One region of the Uliginosibacterium sp. H1 genome, then DNA from elsewhere that is predicted to be linked to it. Evidence: predicted binding sites of a transcription regulator. Region 1 holds the regulator's gene; the other holds the start of a gene.
What was found. The regulator HrcA, encoded in region 1, represses chaperone genes, less so after heat shock. The targets are predictions, from matches to a motif close to TNTTAGCACTCNNNGNCNNNGAGTGCTAANA.

Region 1 (3,408 bases):
CGTCGGCCAGTTCGAACTCGGCGCTGAGGTCGGCCTTGTCGCAGCCATGGCGGACCATGGCGGCGTCTGCGCGCTCACCCAGCAGCAGCGACAGCGCGTCGAGAAGGATGGATTTTCCAGCACCGGTCTCGCCGGTCAGGGCGCCGAAGCCGGCACGGAAGTCCAGTTCCAGGCGGTCGACGAGGACGAAATCGCGGATCAGCAGGCGACGAAGCATGAGGTCGTTTCAGGACGGAAGTTCAGCGCGGGCGCTGTGGCACGGCGCTCCAGTGCAGCTTTTCGCGCAGCACCGCAAAGTAGCTGTAGCCCTCGGGGTGCAGCAGCGTGACCGTCTGCGGCGAGCGGCGCAACACGATGCGGTCGCCCTCGCGTGCGTCGAACAGGGTCTGGCCATCGAAATGGATACGCGCATCGTGGCCGGGGCGGATCACCAGTTCCACCGTACTGTCCTGTGCCAGCGCCAGCGGTCGGTGGGTCAGCGCATGCGGGCACAACGGCACCAGCACGATGCCGGCCAGTCGCGGATGCAGCAGCGGACCGTTGGCGGATAGCGCATAGGCGGTGGAGCCGGTCGGCGTCGCGACGATCATGCCGTCGGAGCGTTGCGAGTAGATGTACTCGCCATCGACGTGCAACTCGAACTCGATCATGCGGCCGATCTCGCCGCGCGACAGCACCACGTCGTTCAGCGCGGTGTCGGCAAAGACGCGTTCGCCCGCGCGCAGCACCTCGGCTTCCAGCAGGATGCGACGCTCGCGCAGGTAACGCCCGGTGAGGATCTCGCCGACCCGCTCCAGCATCTCGTCATGGCCGACGTCGGTCAGGAAACCCAGGCGTCCCAGGTTGATGCCCAGCAGCGGCACGGTGTGCGGTGCCACCCGACGGGCGGCCATCAGCATGGTGCCGTCGCCGCCCAGCACGATGACCAGGTCGGCAAATTCGCCGATGCGCTCGAAGCTGGCGGTCTCTTCCCGGCCGGTCAGGCCGGTGGCCGCAGCGGTCTCGGTCTCTATCCACACCTGCGCGCCAGCGTCACGGGCGAAGCGCGCCAGCCGCGTCAGGGTGTCTACGATGTCGGCACTCTGGTACTTGCCGACCAGCGCGACAGTGTTGAATTCCAGACTCATGCCGCGCATTTAACCATATCGGAATGTCAGGCATGCCTTTGCCTGCCAGCGCTGGCTCATTAGAATGGGGGCTGCTTATGAATGCCCTCGATCACCGCTCCCGGGTTCTGCTCAAGACGCTCATCGAGCGTTACATCGCCGACGGCCAGCCCGTCGGGTCGCGCGCCCTGTCCCGCCAGTCCGGTCTGGAACTGTCGCCCGCGACCATCCGTAACGTGATGTCCGACCTGGAGGATGCCGGCTTCGTCGCCAGCCCCCACACTTCCGCCGGCCGTGTGCCAACGGCGCGGGGCTACCGCCTGTTCGTCGACACGCTGCTGACCGTGCAGCCGCTGGAGCACACCCAGGTGCGCGAGCTGCGCAGCCAGCTGCAACCCGACGAACCGCGCCGCCTGATTTCCGCCGCCTCCCACCTGCTGTCCGACCTGACCCGGTTTGCCGGCGTGGTGGTGACCCAGCGCAACGACACGACGACGATCCGCCAGATCGAGTTCGTCAGCCTGTCCGAGACGCGGGTGCTGCTGATCATCGTCACGGCCAAGGGTGACGTGCAGAACCGCCTGCTGATGACGCAACGGCCCTACACCGCCTCCGAGCTGGTCGAGGCCGCCAACTTCCTGAACCATCACTTTGCCGGGCTGGACCTCGGCAACATGCTGACCAAGCTGCGCGAAGAGCTGCACCAGATCTCCGCCAACATGAACGAGCTGATGACCGCCACCGTTCATGCCGGCGAGGAGGCCCTGGGTGCCGACAGCGGCGTGGTGATCTCCGGTGAGCGCAACCTGCTGGAGGTGGACGAGTTGTCCACCAACATGGGCCGCCTGCGCGAGCTGTTCAGGCTCTTCGAGCAACGCACCGGCATGCTCCAGCTGCTGGACCTGTCCCATCGCGCCGAGGGCGTGCAGATCTACATCGGCGACGAGTCCGGCCTCGCACCGCTAGACGAATGCAGCGTGGTCACCGCGCCCTACGAAGTGGATGGCAAGGTCATCGGCTCGCTGGGCGTCATCGGCCCAACCCGCATGGCCTACGAGCGGGTGATCCCGATCGTGGACATCACGGCACGTCTGCTGTCGTCGGCACTGTCGTCCAGCAACTGAGGCATGCCGGCGCGCTGGCTGCTGCTGGTCGCCATCCACGGCTACAGGCGTTTCGTTTCACCATGGAAGGGTTTCCGCTGTGCCTACCGCGCCCAGACCGGCCACGCCAGCTGTTCCACGCTGGGCCTGAGGGCAGTACGGCGCCACGGTGCCTTGAAAGGGCTGGGCATCCTCGACCTTCGCCTCGCGCGTTGTCGCGAAGCGCAACGCCTGCATGTCCCGCCACCGCGCCGGCCGCTCGCCGCCCAGCGTGGTGATTGCGACCTGCCCTGCGATGTCGACTGCGACCTGCCGCGCAGCGGAATGACCCGGCTGGCGAATCTGCTGAGCTGTGCGGACTGCTGCTCCTGCGAACTGCCGGGTCGCCGCCGGAACAAGCTGGACGACAAGCCGCGTAAAATCCACGTTCCGCCGCGCCGGCGTGACCGCTGAACCCGTTCCGGACCTCTCTGTTCCTCCGTTCCCTATGTCCCGCTTCCTGCCCGAACCTGCCCACCGTCATGGCAGCACCGAACGCTTCGGCATCCTGCTGGTGAATCTCGGCACGCCGGAAGCCGCGACCGCGCCGGCGGTGAAGAAGTACCTCGCCGAGTTCCTGGCCGACCCGCGGGTGGTGGAAATTCCGTCCTTTGCCTGGAAGCCAGTCCTGCACGGCATCATCCTCAACACCCGCCCGAAGAAGTCCGCCGCCAAGTACGCGCAGGTGTGGACCAGCGAAGGCTCGCCACTGGCGGTCCACACCGAACGACAGGCCAAGCTGCTGCAGGGCTACTTCGGCCACGCCGGCGAGCAGCGCGTGTGCGTCATGCATGCCATGCGCTACGGGCAGCCAGCCATCGCAGACGTCATCGGCAAGCTGAAGGAGGAGCAATGCTCGCGCATCCTCGTGCTGCCGATGTATCCGCAGTACGCTGCCAGCACGACCGCCAGCGTCATGGACGCGGTGGGTGCGGCGCTCGCGCGCATCCGCAATCTTCCCGAGATCCGTCTGGTGCGCAGTTTCCATGACGACCCGGGCTACATCCGCGCACTGGCTGCCAGCGTGCAGGAGCACTGGGCGCGCAACGGCCGCGGCGAGAAGCTGGTGATGAGCTTCCACGGCCTGCCGCGCTTCTCGCTGGACCGCGGCGACCCCTACCACTGCGAGTGCCACAAGACCGCACGCCTGCTGGCCGAAG
Region 2 (3,408 bases), on a different contig from region 1:
GCGTGCAGCGCGTCTTCCACGCGGGCCTTCTTTTCCTTCATTTCGACTTCGGTGGCAGCGCCAACCTTGATCACCGCAACACCGCCGGCCAGCTTGGCCTTGCGCTCCTGCAGCTTTTCCTTGTCGTAGTCGGAAGTCGAGGACTCGGTCAGCGACTCGATCTGGGCCACGCGGGCCTGGATCGCTTCGGCGGAACCGGCGCCGTCGATGATGATCGTGGTTTCCTTTTCCACTTCGATGCGCTTGGCCTGGCCCAGATCCTTCAGGGTGGCCTTTTCCAGCGACAGGCCGACTTCCTCGGCGATCACCTGGCCACCGGTCAGGATGGCGATGTCTTCCAGCATGGCCTTGCGACGGTCGCCGAAGCCAGGAGCCTTGACGGCCACGGTCTTCAGGATGCCGCGGATGTTGTTCACCACCAGGGTGGCCAGCGCTTCGCCGTCCACGTCTTCAGCGATGATCAGCAGCGGACGGCCGGCCTTCGCCACTTGCTCCAGCACCGGCAGCAGGTCGCGGATGTTGCTGATCTTCTTGTCGAACAGCAGCACGAAGGGGTTGTCCAGGGCAGCGATCTGCTTGTCCGGGTTGTTGATGAAGTACGGGCTCAGGTAGCCGCGGTCGAACTGCATGCCTTCGACGACGTCCAGCTCGTTTTCCAGGCTCTTGCCGTCTTCGACGGTGATCACGCCCGACTTGCCGACCTTGTCCATGGCTTCAGCGATGATGTCGCCGATGGAAGTGTCGCTGTTGGCGGAGATCGAACCCACCTGGGCGATTTCCTTGTTGGTGGTCGTCGGCTTGGCGTTCTTCTTCACCTCGGCGGTGATGGCAGCCACGGCCTTGTCGATGCCGCGCTTCAGGTCGGCCGGGTTGAAACCGGCGGCGACGTACTTGAAGCCTTCGCGCACGATGGCCTGGGCCAGCACGGTCGCGGTGGTGGTGCCGTCACCGGCGTTGTCGGAGGTCTTGGAAGCGACTTCCTTCACCAGCTGGGCGCCCATGTTCTCGAACTTGTCCTTCAGTTCGATTTCCTTGGCGACGGACACGCCGTCCTTGGTCACGGTCGGGGCGCCGAAGGAGCGCTCCAGCACCACGTTGCGGCCCTTCGGGCCCAGGGTCACCTTGACCGCGTTGGCCAGGATGTTGACGCCATTGACGATCTTCGCGCGAGCGTCGTCGCCGAACAGAACTTGTTTAGCTGCCATGTCTTGAAACTCCGGAAATTGGATTCGAATTCAGTGGAAGAACCGGAAGATGCGCGTCGCGAGCGGTTCGAGGCTGGTGCGAGAAGCGCAGCCGTACGGTTGTACGGCGAGCATCGCAGGGCCAGGATCGACCGCGCAGTAGCGCAGCGCCGGTTTTAGGCTTCGACGACGCCCATGATGTCTTCTTCGCGCATGACCAGCAGTTCCTCGCCGTCGACCTTCACGGTCTGGCCGGAGTACTTGCCGAACAGCACGCGGTCGCCAACCTTCACGTCCAGCTTGCGCACTTCGCCGCTCTCAAGGATCTTGCCGTTGCCGACGGCCAGGATCTGGCCCTGGTCCGGCTTCTCGCCGGCGCTGTCGGGGATGACGATGCCGCTGGCAGTCGTACGTTCGGCTTCAACACGCTTGACGATCACGCGATCGTGCAGGGGACGGATTTTCATAACCACTCCTAGGTTTGAAAACAATTGATAATCAATGGGATGTGAGCATCCCGCGGAAATCTGCGGAGGGTGCCGGCAGTGCGTTGGACGACACTTTGTTAGCACTCCCTCCGAGGGAGTGCTAATAATAGGTGCGGCAATGCGGCATTTCAAGAGCAGGAAACGTCTTGCCTGTTGATCAGGTAACCCGTCGGACGCCCTGACCGCGGCCGTAACACGGGCATCAGCAGGGGCCGGCCTTCTATCCGGCGGTAGCTGCCGGAACCGGCTTGCGGGCTCATATCCCGTTCTTTCCGTGATTCCTCCGCGCCATCCCTACATATGCTTCGTCGCAGTCTCCTTGCCGTGTTGGTCCTAGCCGCCACCGGCTGCCAGCGCCATGCGCCGACCCCGTCCGGCGGGCAGGCCGAGGTGGTGCCCCGTGCGGGCCCGGTCTTCAACGAGGCATTCACGGATGGCTTCGAAGCCAGGGTGGGCGACCAGATCTACCGCTTCCGCAGCCAGGTTGTCGGCGAGTTGTCCCTGCCCTCTGGCCGGCTGCTGGCCTGCGATCCGCTGGTGAGTTGCAGCGAGCCCTTCACGGGCCGGGTGCCGGTCGGGCGCTTCCCTTTGCATCTGGCCATCGCCCGCAACGGCGAGGACGAGCGCATCGCGCTGGCGAAGATCGTCTTCGCCGAGGGGCCGATCGTGTCCTGGGAGCTGGCGCTCACCGCGGGGCAGGATGTCTCGACGCTGAAGCCGGGGGAGTTCTTCGGTTACGGCGTCGACAGCGGGACGGGTGGCTTCATGGATGCGGACGCGCTGGCGTTGTTCGAAGCCGAACGCGCGCGGGGGGGGCAGGCCTTCGACCAGCAGCTTTTCGACGCGCTGGACAGGACTTATCGCCACACCCGCAGCTGGCACCTCTACCAGACCAGCGGCGGAACGGTGGCGATGTTCTCGAGCGGCTACGGCGATGGCGCGTATCCCACCTACCGGGCTTACGACAAGGCGGGCAGGCTGGTCGCGGTGATCACCGATTTCATGATCGTGCCATGGCGCTGAGCGCCCGTGCCCCCATGCTCAGGCAGGTAGCGGCCGGGCTGTTCATGCTGCTGGTGGTGTCCAGCGCGGCGGCGGCCTGTTACCTGTGGCAGCTCCGCTGCGAGAACTTCGGCTGCACCGGCCTGGGCATCGCCTGGGCGATGTGGGCTGGCGTCCTGTACGCACCGGGCTTGATACTCGGCCTGGTGCTGCGCTTCAGCTTTGCCGCCGGCCCCCGCTGTGCGTGCATGGTCCATTACGGACTGCTGCTGCACGTTCTTCTCGGCGTGTCGCTGGCGGCGTATCACGGCTTGATTGCGCCCTGAGCCTCGTTGTGTCGACGACTCATCCATCGACTCACATCTCCTGACCTTGCCCCTGTCGAAGAAAGCGCCCGCATGAGCCTGGACCCCGCCGACGAACCGCCCATCGACAACGCGCTGGCGCACTACATGGAAGCGCGAGCGCTGGACATCGCGCGGGAGAAGGCCGGCACGCCGGCCGAGCGTGCGAAGCTCGCCACACTGTGCGCGCTGCGCGAGCGGCTGATGACGCAACGCGGCGCCTTCGATCGCCAGGCGGTTGCCGCCCGCCATGCGCGCGGTGAAGTCTATTCAGCGGCCCGCGTGGCGGCGATCAATGCGATGGGTCCGACGCGCGACGACATGGATCGCGACGTGCGCACGCTGTACGCGGCGCAATCGAGCGTGGACGAGGTGCTGCGCACCCATGCC

Region 2: the regulator HrcA is predicted to act here: its motif matches at 1,748-1,778, upstream of VVD47_RS12865 (co-chaperone GroES).

What each region holds. Positions count from the first base shown of each region.
Region 1 covers NZ_JAYXHR010000001.1:581,810-585,217, forward strand. The annotation lists gene recN (DNA repair protein RecN) at 1-217, opposite strand, end outside; gene VVD47_RS02595 (NAD kinase) at 240-1,127, opposite strand; gene hrcA (heat-inducible transcriptional repressor HrcA) at 1,205-2,230, shown strand; gene yidD (membrane protein insertion efficiency factor YidD) at 2,234-2,662, shown strand; gene hemH (ferrochelatase) at 2,697-3,408, shown strand, end outside.
Region 2 covers NZ_JAYXHR010000002.1:701,033-704,440, forward strand. The annotation lists gene groL (chaperonin GroEL) at 1-1,205, opposite strand, end outside; gene VVD47_RS12865 (co-chaperone GroES) at 1,361-1,651, opposite strand; gene VVD47_RS12870 (DUF4241 domain-containing protein) at 1,997-2,695, shown strand; gene VVD47_RS12875 (hypothetical protein) at 2,686-3,000, shown strand; gene VVD47_RS12880 (hypothetical protein) at 3,073-3,408, shown strand, end outside.